2 regions of the Weizmannia sp. FSL W8-1119 genome follow, and region 1 is predicted to be linked to the other one. Evidence: riboswitches for the same ligand, from Rfam matches in the RefSeq annotation. Region 1 holds a riboswitch; the other holds the start of a gene.
What was found. A riboswitch is a leader RNA that binds a small molecule or an ion and turns the genes downstream of it on or off. The one in region 1 is predicted to bind FMN.
Positions count from the first base shown of each region.

Region 1 (7,247 bases):
AACTGGCAGACTTTTTGGCTGGAATTTGTTATGTTTTGTTTAATTTGCATCGCCGGTTTTATTGTTGCAAAATCCGCTTTCGGCTTGTTTCATTACAAAGTGGATTTCAGCTGGATTGACCGCAACGGGGCAAAAAACACGGGGGAAAATGCCCTCGTCTACCATATGCCGGCTGTTATCGGGCCGCATGACGGGGAAATTTTAACAGCCGGGAGAATGAAGCCGTGGTTTTACGTGCCGGCCTTTATCAATGCCGTCAAACTGAACACGGTCCTCTGGTCTGTTTTCAGCGGCATGATTCTTTACGCGCTGGTCCGGTTGGCGGCCAGAAAGCGGATCGGCGCGCTGTTAAAACCGCTCACCAAAAATCTAAATTTAGATTTAATGGATGAGATCGGCTACCGCTCGGTATTGATCGGATTTCCGGTGTTCACACTCGGCGCGTTAATCTTTGCGATGATCTGGGCACAAATTGCCTGGAGCAAATTTTGGAGCTGGGACCCGAAAGAAGTGTGGGCACTGGTTACGTGGCTGTTTTATGCCGCCTTTCTCCATTTGCGCATGTCAAGAGGCTGGCAAGGTGAAAAATCCGCCTGGCTGGCCGTCATTGGCTTTGCCATTATTCTGTTTAACCTGATTGCAGTAAATCTTGTCATTGCCGGGCTGCATTCGTATGCCTGATTTTGTAAGCTTTTGAATCCTGCGCACCCCCGGGAGGGCCCACCCGGTAATGCGGGGGCTTGCATGGACCCGCAAGGATTTTACCGGCGGATGTATCTTGCCCGGGCAGGCGGCTGATATTGACTGAGGAGGAATAGCCATGGATGAGGATGTAAAAATTTTAGTGGTTGATGATGAAGAAAGGATCCGGCGCCTGTTACGAATGTATTTGGAAAGGGAAAATTACATGATTGATGAAGCGGAAGACGGCGATACCGCTTTGAAAATGGCGCTTGAAAAAGACTACAGCTGCATTTTGCTCGATATTATGATGCCGGGCAAAGACGGCATTGAAGTGTGCCAGGAATTGCACGAAAAGAAAATGACGCCCGTGATCATGCTGACGGCCAAAGGCGAAGAAGCCAACAGGGTGGAAGGATTTGAAGTCGGCGCGGATGATTATATTGTAAAACCGTTCAGCCCGCGCGAAGTGGTGCTGCGGGTGAAAGCCCTGCTCCGCCGGTCGCTGCAAACGGGTTTCTTAAGCGCGGATACGAAAGCAAAAGACATTGTCGTTTTCCCACATATTACCATCGACAATGATGCCCACCGCGTCACAGCGGACGGAAAAGAAGTCAATCTGACCCCGAAAGAGTATGAGCTGCTTTATTTTCTCGCTAAATCTCCGGATAAAGTGTTTGACCGCGAACAGCTTTTAAAAGAAGTATGGCATTATGAATTTTTCGGCGATCTCCGTACGGTGGATACGCATGTCAAACGCTTGCGGGAAAAATTGAATAAAGTGAGTGAAAACGCGGCTAAAATGATCGTTACCGTCTGGGGCGTCGGGTATAAATTTGAGGTTGCGCCGGAATGAGAATTTGGCGGACGGTTGTCGGGAAACTGTGGATGACCATTCTGCTGATGGTTGCCTGCGTCTTGCTCATCCTGACGGTACTGTTGCTCAAGTTTTTTGAAGAATACCATATCAATCAGATTGAGCAGGATTTGTCCAATACGGCGCAAAAAATCTCGAGAGTTATGGAGGAGCACCCAAGTGGAAAGATCGGGAAAGAAATTGCCCTCGGCGTTCTGGACCAAAACGAGAAAGTGATGATCGTTTACCGCAAAAATGATATCTTTTATCCGTCCGGTTCCAAATCATATAAAGGGATCCCGTACGCGTCGATTTTAAGGGATAAGCAGTTGTCCAAAGTGTTTAGCGAAAAGAAGAAAGTGATCAAAGAGTTAACCCCTTCCGGCGGGTCTTCCCGCAATAAGTACCATCATGTGATTGTGACGGCCGTCCCGCTTCATGTGAAGGGGGAAGAACCGGGCGCGGTATTTGTTTACCAGTCATTGGAAGTGCTCCAGGAAATGACGCGGCAAACGACAAAAATCATTTTGCTCGGTGCAGGCATTGCCATTATTTTAACGACCGGCTTTGCCTTCTTCCTTTCAAAAAGGATTGGCGGGCCGTTGCATAAAATGCGGGAAGCGGCTTTTGAAGTGGCAAAAGGGCGCTTTGACAAAAAGGTGCCGATTTTAACCCGTGATGAAATCGGGGAACTGGCGACCGCTTTTAATACGATGGGGCGACAGCTTAAATTTAATATGGACGCCTTAAAGCAGGAAAAAGAGCAGCTGCGGAATATTTTAAGCAGCATGGCCGACGGTGTTTTGACCTTTAACCGGGACGGCGCCATTTTAATCATGAACCCGCCGGCTGAGATGTTTCTTCAAAACTGGTATCATAACCAGGCTGCAAAAGACGCCCCGCTTCCTGAAGGGCTGTCCGCATTGCTTGCGAAAGTGGTCGAAACGGAGAAAGAACAGACGGATGAAATTGAAATCAACGGCCGGTACTATGTTATGATTGCAAGCCCGCTTTATAATTTGTCCCGGATCCGCGGCGTTGTCACCATTATCCGCGATATGACGGAAGAACGGAAGCTGGATAAGCTGCGCGATGATTTTATCGCAAACGTTTCGCACGAATTGCGGACGCCGGTTGCCATGTTGCAGGGATACAGCGAAGCGATCATTGATGATATTGCGGCAAGTGAAGAAGAAAAGAAAGAATTTGCCAAAATCATTTACGATGAAACGCTCAGGATCGGCCGGCTTGTCAATGAGCTGCTCGATCTGGCAAGAATGGAAGCAGGGCATTTTTCGTTCAGAATGGAGCCGGTCTCATTCAACAGTTTCATCGAAAGAGTGACACATAAATTTAACGGCATCGCGAAAGAAAAAGGAATCGGCCTCGTTTGCGAGACTTCGGACAGCGATCTCACCCTTGAAATCGATGCCGACAGGATTGAACAGGTGCTGACGAATTTAATTGATAACGCCCTCCGGCATACTTCCCCGAACGGTTACGTCAAAGTAAAAGAGGAAGAAGCACCCGGCGGCGTATATGTACACGTCGAAGACAACGGATCCGGTATTCCGGATGAGGATTTGCCGTTTGTATTTGAACGCTTTTACAAAGCGGATAAAGCAAGGACGCGCGGCAAATCGGGAACAGGGCTGGGCCTTGCGATTGCCAAAAACATTGTCGAAGGGCATGGTGGCCGGATCTTTGTCAAAAGCAAATTAGGGGAAGGGACCACCTTTTCATTTTTCCTTCCAAAAAAAGGCTGACCTTTGCGCCGGGTCTGCCTTTTTTTGTATATTTTCCCGTTTTTTTGCGCATCTTAGAAGATGGCTTTGCTTGAAACGGAATTGAAAAAACGAAAATGGGGTGGATCAATTGCCGGCATACATCAAAATATGCCTTTTCGTTTCATTGGCAGCTGCATGCCTGGGGGTTGCCTGTTCGGCAAATGGCGTGTCCGCGTCCGGGCCGGATATCCATGAAGCGACAAAAGACTGGATTTTTCCGGCGGCAGGGACGATCTCCGACACATTTAACACAAGATACGGCACACATAAAGGGCTTGATATTGCCGGAAGATACCGCGCAAAAATATTCAGCGCCCAAGAAGGTACCGTTACCCGTTCCTATTTGTCCGCATCCTACGGCCATGTTGTTTTTATCCGCCATCCGTCCGGTTATGAAACGGTTTACGCCCATCTTGCCGGAAGGGCAGTCAGAGCGGGGCAGCATGTTGAAAAAGGAAAGGTGGTCGGCTATATGGGTTCGACCGGCCATTCAACTGGTATCCATCTTCATTTTGAAGTGCATAACGGGCCATGGACGCCGGATAAGAAAAACGCCATTGACCCGTTTTTGATCTTCGGACCAGGCGCGCCGGGCCAGACGGTTTCCGCCAATGCCCATGATCCTTACGGGGTTTTTGATGCTTCCGCCGTCCCTCAGCCTGGAGCTTACACTGTGAAAAAAGGCGACACGCTCTGGAACATTGCCCTCCATTTTCATACGAGCGTGGGCAGGCTGAAAAGCTGGAACAAATTGCGGTCGGACCGGATTATGGCCGGCCAGGTGCTGAAAATAAAAAATGAATGAAAGTGGTGCGGAATGCTTCACAAAATGGCAGCCGGCATGTATAATAAGCTTGTAATCAAAATTTCATACGATTTATCTTCGGGGCTGGGTGAGATTCCCGACCGGCGGTGATAAGGCAGTTGCCTTTCAGTCCGCGAGCCGGATTTCCGGCAGGATTTGGTGCAATTCCAAAACCGACAGTATAGTCTGGATGGGAGAAGATAAAGGTTGCCAGTGTTTAATGACGTGTTAAACGCTTATTTGGACTCGCCTATTACAAAGCCCCCGACATTTTGTTAGGGGCTTTTCATTTTGGTCCGCGGCACCTTTCTTCCTTTGATGATAAATCGGTCACAAGGAGAGAGGAAGTTTAAATGAAGAAATGGGATGTAAAGCAATTCGTTGCGGTCGCGTTGCTCAGTGCTCTGGCTTTTATGCTGATGTTTATTAAATTTCCGGTTCCGCCTTTTCCATCGTTTTTAACAGTGGATTTCAGCGACATTCCGGTATTGGTGGCAGCCCTTCTTTACGGGCCAATGGCTTCTGTTGTAGCGGAACTGATCAAAAATATCCTGAATTATTTATCGCTCGGCAGTGAAGCAGGGGTACCGATCGGAAATGTGGCAAACTTTTTTGCAGGGATGCTGTTCGTCCTGCCGACATATCTCATTTACAAACGGATGCGGACAAAAAAGGGCATGACTGTAGGTCTAGTCACTGGCACGGTATCCATGTCGGTATGTATGAGCATTTTAAATTATTTCGTCATTTTACCGGCTTACCTGTACTTCATGAACTTTTCGGTCGGGAATGTAAAAGCGTATATTGTGGCGGGCGTGCTGCCTTTTAATCTTGTGAAAGGCCTCATCGTGACGGTTTTGTTTATGCTCATGTTTACAAAAATGAAAAATTGGATTGACAAAGCATCCGCCATTGGGGGAAAAAGAATATGAAAAAAAGCAGGCTCAAACGGCCTGCTTTTTTTCATTCGTATTTTAACGGATCGCCATCAAAAGGCTTGTCGGAAACTTTAATCGATTCTGTCGGGCATCCTTCAAAGGCATCCATCAGGTCATCTTCCAATATTTCCGGGACTTCCGCAATGCCTTTATTATCATCCAAAATGACGAAAGAGAGCCCTTCATCATCATAGTCGAAAATATCAGGAGCGCTGGCGGAACAAGCGCCGCAAGCGATGCATGTATCTTTGTCTACGATTGTAAACTTTGCCATTTTGATTCCTCCTCGCTGTTCAATCACGGCAGAAAAGAAAAACGGGCAGCCTCGTAATGCGCAAGGAGGCATGCCGATGTTTCTCCTTCATTTTAAAACTCTTTTTTTCTTATTTCAATAGCGGGCTCCGCGGAGTTCGTGAAACCTGTCGAATCAATGAAAAAATGGTAAACAAATCGCCGGTTTCCATGTTAAAATAGAACCAACCCCCGATTTTTCCTTGCACTTTCCCCTTTTTTCAGCTAAAGAACAGGAGAGGATTCAGATGCCTTTTTTACAGGCTGTATTGCTGGATTGCTTCAGCAACCTGAATGGAGAACGCACCCCTTATGCTGTTTTTCATCTATTAAACGGCAAAAAATCAGCACAGACGATCCAGGATTCCCATTTTTTCAAGATTGGCAGGCTCTTTCAAACGTTTCCATTTATTTCCCGTGAGGCTTTCACACGCGAAGTAGAGGCCCTTTTAAAGGCCGGGTTGCTGCAAAAAAGCGGCCCGGATGCCTGCGTGGTCACAGAAAAAGGTGCTGCCCTGCTTTTGGCAACCGGCAGGATGGAAGAACGGTTTCCTTACCTGGACGGCTTGAAATACCAGGATTCGGCAAATCTGTTTTGGAAAAGGCTGAACCTCATCACCCAGGCCGTATCCAACTTAGTGTATGGAAATAAAGTATATTATCCGGTTCAAAGGGACCCGGCTCTACAGGCTTGGGCAAAAAACTGGCTGAAACAGCATGCAAAAAGCCGGACTGCTTTAGCAGAGCATCTGTATCGTGAATTTTACAGCCTGTTTTCCGGCAGCCCGCCGGAAAAGCCTGAAATTTTTGTCCTCCGGTTGACGGGTGCGGGCCGGATCGGATATACAATCACGCAGGCTGCCTCCGCCCTGCACCTTGATCCTGTAGAGTACTGGTATCGATATTTGCATTTGCTTCATTTTATGGTCCGGCGCATCCTGGGAGATCCTGAAACATTCTGGTATTTATACCAAATGCTTCATGATGTGCAAAAGGCCCTGCCGCTGACCCGGTCTGCCTCGGTGACATTCGGCTTCTTGAAGCAAGGGAAAACGATTGCGGAAATCAGCACGCTGAGAGGGTTAAAGCAAAGCACAATTGAAGACCATCTGATTGAAATCGCGTTAACGGTCCCGGATTTTCCGCTGAACCGGTATGTGCCAAAGGATGAAGAACAAAAGATCATCCGGGCAGCCGCTGATTTAAATACGAAGAAATTAAAACCGATTAAAGAAAAAGTAGGGGATGTCCCGTATTTCCATATTCGCCTTGTACTGGCAGAAAGGATGGGCCGCAGTGGATCTTTTAAGCTTTTTGAAAAGTAAATTCGGCTTCAGCGCATTCCGGGCGGGGCAGGAAGAAGTCATCCGTTCACTGCTGGACGGCAAAGATACACTGGCGATGCTTGCGACCGGTACCGGAAAATCTTTATGCTACCAGTTGCCTGCCTATTTGCTGGACGGATCCTGCGTCATCGTTTCCCCGCTTTTATCGCTCATGCAGGACCAGACAGAGCAGATGAAAATGCGCGGCGAAAAAAGTGTGGTGGCGTTAAATTCATTTTTAACCGGTCCGGAGCGGGAAGCCGCCCTTGCACATCTGGGTGCTTTCAAATTTATCTTTGTTTCGCCGGAGATGCTGCACAACCGCCATGTCCTCGGAAAATTAAAACAAATCCGGACTGCGCTCTTTGCAGTCGATGAAGCGCATTGTATTTCCCAATGGGGCCATGATTTCAGGCCGGAATACTTAAACCTTGGCGAAATCCGGAAACAATTGGGCACACCGCTTACCCTTGCCCTGACCGCCACAGCAACAGAACAGGTGAGGGACGATATTTGCAAGTATCTCGGCTTAAAGGACCCAAACCGGTTTATTTATTCTGTCAA
Region 1 is NZ_JBBOZL010000001.1:1,614,497-1,621,743, reverse strand. Features, by position in the region: gene ccsB (c-type cytochrome biogenesis protein CcsB) at 1-681, shown strand, start outside; gene NSQ19_RS07875 (response regulator transcription factor) at 821-1,537, shown strand; gene NSQ19_RS07870 (ATP-binding protein) at 1,534-3,303, shown strand; gene NSQ19_RS07865 (peptidoglycan DD-metalloendopeptidase family protein) at 3,413-4,129, shown strand; FMN riboswitch at 4,200-4,335, shown strand; gene NSQ19_RS07860 (ECF transporter S component) at 4,483-5,061, shown strand; gene NSQ19_RS07855 (ferredoxin) at 5,093-5,341, opposite strand; gene NSQ19_RS07850 (helix-turn-helix domain-containing protein) at 5,607-6,683, shown strand; gene NSQ19_RS07845 (RecQ family ATP-dependent DNA helicase) at 6,655-7,247, shown strand, end outside.

Region 2 (7,247 bases), 1.6 Mb from region 1:
TGGTTTCGTTGTCATGATATTTTTGTTTAGAAGTTTGCGTTCACCGGGGGATTTCGGATAAACGGTTTCAAAAATGCTGCTGTTTCCGGATAACTTAAATCAGCTTTTCCTTCTCCTGTCCGCTGTTCATGGAAATCATGGCGTTTTGGTATTGAAGATGCAGATGGGCGCGGCTGATGCCTGCAGCGATCAGTTTTGCCATTTTCAGAACAAGATTTAAACGGGTATTCTGAAGGACGGTAAACTCCATAAAACCGCTGATGTTCACAATGCCTGTAATGTGGATGTCGCCAACAGGAGGCAAATCTTTCTTTACACCCGCCCCCGGTTTCACCGGGCCGTCGCCGATTTGGATCATGCCGACGCTCTTCATTTTTCCAAGGCAGGCATCGACGGCAATGATGAAGGGGTCGTGGTGCTTTTGATAAATCCTTTCAATATTTTCTTCCAGGTTTAAAGCATGGACCGGCTTATCCAGCGTTCCGTATACGTTGAAGCAGGCCAGGCCTGTTTCTTCCAGAAAAGTGCCCGTTAAAGGCCCGAGCGAGTCCCCGGTGGAACGGTCGGTGCCGATGCAGACCACCACCAATTCCCGGTTTATGCTTTTCGGAAGTGCTGATAAAATATGGTTGGATATGATTTCTTTTGCCAGAACATCATCATGAAATACCTTGATACGATTGCCGCCGAATTCCAATTGTCCTTTTCTCAGATTCATATCAGCCACTCCCTCTTTGTAATAGTACCAGTATACGGAAAATCAAAAAAATCTATACATTAACATATCTCTTTTTTGATACCCGCAACCGGCAGTTTTACACTTGATTCAGCCGCCAATCAAAAAGGTAATTTTTGAAAAGCGGAGCCGGTTGTCGAGCAAGCGCGGTTTTTTTGTTACAATAACGTTAAAAGAAATGAAGGTTGGTGGAATATGAGCCATTTTGAGACATATCTCAAACACCTCACATCCAAGTGGTTAAATGAAAATACATGGATCGGAGTCGGGGAGACAGTGCTGAAGATGATTGTGGTGCTGCTTGTCGCATCACTGGTCATTAAATTCGGAAAAAAGGCGATCGGCAAAATTTTTGCAGTCCGCGCCAAAGCCCCTCTCCGGTTTTCAGAGCGGCGCGAGGCCACATTGTTGCGGCTGATGGTGAACACATTGACCTATCTCGTCTGGTTTGTTGCCATTGTCACGATTTTGTCCATTATCGGCATCAATGTCCAGGGGCTTCTGGCCGGTGCCGGAATTGTCGGGCTGGCTGTCGGGTTCGGGGCACAAAGCCTTGTAAAAGACGTGATTTCCGGATTCTTTATTATCTTTGAAGACCAGTTTTCGGTCGGCGATACGGTGCAGATCGGGAAATACGAAGGCGTTGTGGAAGAAATCGGGCTCAGGACAACAAAAATCAAAAACTGGACCGGCGAATTATACATCATTCCGAACGGCAATATTTCCGAAGTCACCAATTTGTCCATTTATAACAGCGTCGCCGTTGTGGATGTCCGTATTCCGTACGAAGAGGATATCGACAAAGCGGAAGCGGCCATTCAGGAAATACTGGTGTCATTTGCGGGAGAGCACGAAGAAGTTGTGTCAGAGCCTGAACTGTTGGGCGTCCAGCAGCTCGGCACCACGGATGTTACGCTCAGGGTGGTGGCGGAGACCCTCCCGATGGCACACTGGTATATTGCGAGAGTGTTGAAAAAAGAAATTAAAAAAGCATTGGACGAAAATCGCATCCATGCACCTTATCCTAAAATGGTGACTTATTCCCGTACTGAGAAAGAAGAGGCATTAGCCGGCCAATTTCTAAAGGGGGATGAACATGGAAGATAAAAATTTCGGGTTGTATGATATTGTGGAAATGAAAAAGCAGCATCCGTGCGGCACAAACCGCTGGAAAATCATCCGGATGGGGGCGGATATTCGCATTAAATGTGAAGGATGCGGACACAGCGTGCTGCTGCCGCGCAGGGAATTTGCCCGCAAACTGAAAAAAATCCTCGTCAAGCACGAAGAAGCATAGCCCTTTTATGGGTGTCTTTTTTTGGGAGCCGGGGTGCGGTTAAGTAAGGCCGGCAAACGAAAAATGTTAACCGGGCGCATCCAGCGGCACCCTGGGGGTTTTTGATACGGCCGGGAAAAACTTGAAAGATACGAGAATGTTTGAAGGAGTGGACATAAAATGGCGTTAACAGCCGGAATTGTCGGTTTGCCGAATGTCGGAAAATCGACTTTGTTTAATGCGATCACAAAAGCTGGGGCCGAATCTGCGAACTATCCGTTTTGTACGATTGACCCGAATGTCGGCATGGTGGAAGTGCCGGACGAACGGCTGGAAAAATTAACAGAACTGTACCATCCGAAAAAAACGGTGCCGACCACTTTTGAATTTACGGATATTGCCGGGATCGTCAAGGGCGCGAGCAAAGGGGAAGGGCTCGGGAACAAGTTTCTTTCCCATATCCGCCAGGTGGACGCAATCTGCCATGTCGTGCGCTGTTTTGAGGACGAGAACATTACACATGTTTCCGGGAAAGTCGATCCGATTGATGATATCGAAACAATTAATCTTGAATTGATCCTGGCCGATCTTGAAACGGTGGACAAGCGTATCGGGCGTGTGGAGAAAATAGCAAAACAGAAGGATAAAGAAGCCGTTGCCGAATACGAAGTGCTGTCCAAATTAAAGGCGGCTTTTGAAGCGGAAAAACCGGCGCGGGCGGTGGAACTGACCGAAGACCAGCAAAAAATCGTCAAAGGGTTCCAGCTTTTAACGAGCAAGCCGGTTTTGTATGTGGCCAATGTCGGTGAAGATGACATTCAGGACCCGTCCGCAAACCCGTATGTCGGGAAGGTGCGCGAATATGCCAAACAAGAAGGCGCGGAAGTGATTGTCATATGTGCCCGCATTGAAGAAGAAATTGCCGAGCTGGATGACGATGAGAAAAAAATGTTTTTAACCGAACTCGGCATCCGGGAATCCGGTCTTGACCAGCTGATTAAAGCTGCTTACAGCCTGCTTGGCCTTGCGACTTATTTTACGGCTGGGGAACCGGAAGTCCGCGCGTGGACATTCAAAAAAGGTATGAAAGCCCCGCAATGCGCAGGCATTATCCATTCCGACTTTGAAAAAGGGTTTATCCGGGCTGAAACGGTGTCGTATGAAGATTTAATCGAATATGGCAGCGTGGCAGCTGCAAGAGAAGCCGGAAAAGTGCGCCTGGAAGGAAAAGACTACGTTGTCCAGGACGGCGATGTCATGCATTTCAGGTTTAATGTATAACAGGACTTTTGGACGAATATTCGAATTGTATTGAAAAAATTCAAATCATCCGTTAAAATAAATATCAGTCGAATATTTTCCTTCGGGGCAGGGTGCAATTCCCGACCGGCGGTGATGAGGAAACTCAAAGCCCGTGACCCGTATTCTCCGGAATGCGGTGGATTTGGTGAAATTCCAAAGCCGACAGTAACAGTCTGGATGGGAGAAGGATCAGGTGTTTATTGGAACGCGTATTTCATTATGCCGTTTTGCCCCGCACATCTTCGTGCGGTTTTTTTGTTTTCACGGGTGTATGTTGGCGGAAATTGAATACAGGAGGCATGAAAGGATTGCAAAAAGAAGATTATATGCAGCTTGCACTCCAATTGGCCGAAAGTGTGGCCGGGCAGACTTCCCCGAATCCCCCGGTTGGAAGTGTCGCCGTGAAAAACGGCACGATCGTCGGGATGGCGGCCCACTTAAAGGCAGGAGAAAAACATGCGGAAAGGCTTGCAGTGGAACAGGCCGGGCCGCTTGCAAAGGGCGCTGAAGTTTTTGTGACGCTGGAGCCGTGTACCCATTACGGAAAGACGCCGCCGTGCGCAGATTTTTTAATTGAAAAAGGCATCAAAAAAGTATATATCGCTGCATTGGACCCCAATCCGCTTGTCGCAGGCAAAGGAATAGAAAAGCTCAGGCAAGCCGGCGTAGAAGTGGAAACCGGGGTATTGAAGGAACAAGCGGAAAGGTTGTACCGCCCTTTTTTCCACTTTATTCAAACGAAAACACCGTTTGTCACTGTCAAAACCGCCATGACGGCAGACGGAAAAATTGCAGCTGAAACCCGTGACAGCAAATGGATCACAAGTGAAGAAGCAAGGCGTGATGCCCGCTGGTTAAGAAGCAGGCATGATGCAATACTTGTCGGCATACAAACCGTTCTCCAAGATAATCCCCTTCTCACCGCACGTTTGCCCCATTCCGGGAAAAATCCTATTCGCATTGTATTAGACACCCATTTGCGCATCCCGCCGGAAGCGAAAGTGCTAAACGGCGATGCGCCAACCATTATTTTTTGCGGAAGCGATGCACCAAAAGAAAAAGAACAATGTCTGAAGCAGCTTAATGCCGAAGTGGCCCGCATGCCGCATGCCCGCCTCTTGATCCGTGACGTGTTAGCGGCGCTTGGAAAAAAAGGCGTGATGACTTTGCTCGTCGAAGGCGGCGCGGCGGTAAACAGCTCATTTTTAAAAGAAGGCGCAGTGCAGCAGTATATTTTTTACATTGCCCCGAAAGTGGTCGGCGGGCAAAACGCGCCGTCCCCTTTCGGCGGACACGGGTTTGGCAAGGTGGCCGATGCTTTGCCGCTCCGGTTTGAAAAAGTGGAACAGATCGGGCCGGATTTAAAAATTACGGCTGCCGTCCAAAAGGGGGTGCCGGAGCATGTTTACAGGAATTATTGAAGAAACCGGCATATTGAAACGCGTGGAAAGAGGCCCCCGCTCCCTTAAGCTTGCCGTACAGGCCAGGACGGTTCTTCAAGATGTGCGGCCCGGCGACAGCATTGCAGTGAACGGCGTTTGCTTAACCGTCACTTCCTATACGCAGCATGCATTTACGGCTGATGTCATGCCTGAAACATTTTTCAGCACGGCATTGGCCGGGCTGAACATCGGCAGCAAAGTCAACCTTGAACGGGCAATGGCTGCAGGCGGGCGGTTCGGCGGGCATTTTGTCACAGGGCATGTCGATGGCACCGGCACGGTCTGCTTGAAGCAAAGGATGGAAAATGCCGTGTACATGACGATTTCTGTTCCCTCCTCCCTGTCTGCCTTTCTGATCCCAAAAGGCTCGGTTGCACTCGACGGCACTTCCCTGACCGTGTTCGGGGCAGCGGGCGGGCAATTAACCGTTTCATTGGTGCCGCATACGCAGCAGCATACGATATTGCCGGAAAAAAAGATTGGCGATGCCGTGAATATTGAATGCGATATTTTGGCCAAGTACATGGCCGGGCTGTTCAGGAACGGAGAATGGGCGGAAAAAGAGACCGACATGATGACGCTTCTGAAAGAACATGATTTTATTTAAACAAAGGGGTGAAAAACTTGTTTCATACCATTGAAGAAGCAGTAGAAGACTTAAAGCACGGAAAAGTCGTGATTGCCGTCGATGATGAAAACAGGGAAAACGAAGGTGATTTTATCGGCCTTGCGGAAAAAGCGACACCGGAAATGATCAATTTGATGGCCAAAGCAGGGCGCGGGCTGATCTGTGCACCGATTACGGCGGAAAAAGCACAGCAGCTCGATCTTTATCCGATGGCACGGCAAAATACCGACAGCCACGAAACGGCCTTCACCGTGAGCATTGACCATGCCGCCACTCGCACCGGCATCAGCGCATTTGAACGTGCCAAAACGGTCCGGCACCTGGCAGCAGACGGGGTGAAAGCGGAAGATTTTCACCGGCCGGGGCATATTTTTCCGTTAGTGGCCAAAGCAGGCGGCGTCCTGGAACGGTCCGGCCATACGGAAGCAGCCGTTGACCTGGCAAAACTGGCAGGCGCAAATCCGGCAGGCGTAATATGCGAAATCATGAATGAAGACGGCACGATGGCCCGCCTTCCCCAGCTGGAGGAAATCGCCAAAAATTCCGGCATAAAACTGGTGACGATCCAATCGTTAATCGAGTACAGAAAAAAACATGAGAAACTGATTCAAAAAGAAGCGGAAATCACGCTGCCGACGCGTTACGGCACGTTCCGGGCTGCCGGTTACAAAGATCTGCTGTCGGGGGAAGAACATGTTGCCCTTATAAAAGGGGAAGTAAGCAGTGAAGAGCCGGTGCTGGCAAGGATCCATTCCGAATGCCTGACCGGTGATTGTTTCGGTTCCCTCCGTTGCGACTGCGGCCCGCAGCTTGCCCGGAGCCTTGCGCGGATTGAAAAAGAAGGGCGCGGTGTCCTCGTTTATATGCGGCAGGAAGGCCGGGGGATCGGGCTTCTGAATAAATTGAAAGCTTACCGGCTGCAGGAAAAAGGATTGGATACAGTGGAGGCCAACCGCCGGCTTGGATTTCCGGCAGATATGCGCGACTACTGCATCGCTGCGCAAATCTTAAAAGATACCGGGGCAACGCAAGTCCGGCTTTTAACAAACAATCCTGATAAAGTGGAAGCATTGGCGCGTTACGGTATCCGAATTGCGGAAAGAGTGCCGGTTGAAATCGCGCCTGTCCGTGAAAATGAAGGATATTTGCGGACGAAAGCAGAAAAAATGGGGCATTTGCTGCATATATAGGAGGAGATCAAAATGGGACAAGTATTTGAAGGCAATCTGGTTGGAACCGGCTTAAAAATCGGCGTGGTTGCTGCCCGCTTTAATGAATTTATTACAACAAGGCTTGTAAGCGGGGCAAAGGATGCATTATTGAGGCATGGCGTCAGAGAAGAAGCCATTGATCTTGCTTGGGTGCCGGGCGCGTTTGAAATCCCGCTGGCGGCAAAAAAGATGGCAGAAACGGACAAATATGATGCCGTGCTGGCACTTGGCGCGGTGATCCGCGGCGCGACTCCGCATTTTGAATATGTAAGTGCGGAAGCGGCAAAAGGGGTCGCCCATGCAAGCCTCCATACAGGAACGCCTGTCATTTTCGGGATTCTCACGACCGACACGATCGAACAGGCGATTGAGCGGGCCGGGACGAAAGCAGGCAACAAAGGCTGGGATGCAGCAGTAAGCGCGATCGAAATGGCGAATGTGATCCGGAAAATAGAAGCATAGTGAAACGGATGCCTCCCCCCTGTTGTTTTTGATAAAAATTTCAGTCCGTTTTTAATAAAAAGACCTTGTAAAAGGAACGTATGTTTGATAAAATGGGAATGTCAGCGATAGCCAAATGCGGGATGAAGTCTTTAAGACATTTGATTTTGCCTGCGGGATATGGTATACTTACGACTTGTGAGTAATGAAC
Region 2 is NZ_JBBOZL010000001.1:3,203,964-3,211,210, reverse strand. Features, by position in the region: gene yyaC (spore protease YyaC) at 95-718, opposite strand; gene NSQ19_RS15595 (mechanosensitive ion channel family protein) at 932-1,843, shown strand; gene NSQ19_RS15590 (DUF951 domain-containing protein) at 1,833-2,033, shown strand; gene ychF (redox-regulated ATPase YchF) at 2,193-3,293, shown strand; FMN riboswitch at 3,368-3,507, shown strand; gene ribD (bifunctional diaminohydroxyphosphoribosylaminopyrimidine deaminase/5-amino-6-(5-phosphoribosylamino)uracil reductase RibD) at 3,614-4,735, shown strand; gene NSQ19_RS15575 (riboflavin synthase) at 4,716-5,363, shown strand; gene NSQ19_RS15570 (bifunctional 3,4-dihydroxy-2-butanone-4-phosphate synthase/GTP cyclohydrolase II) at 5,381-6,574, shown strand; gene ribH (6,7-dimethyl-8-ribityllumazine synthase) at 6,587-7,057, shown strand.
Region 2: linked by a shared signal. The riboswitch ahead of ribD (bifunctional diaminohydroxyphosphoribosylaminopyrimidine deaminase/5-amino-6-(5-phosphoribosylamino)uracil reductase RibD) and the one ahead of NSQ19_RS07860 (ECF transporter S component) in region 1 are both predicted to bind FMN.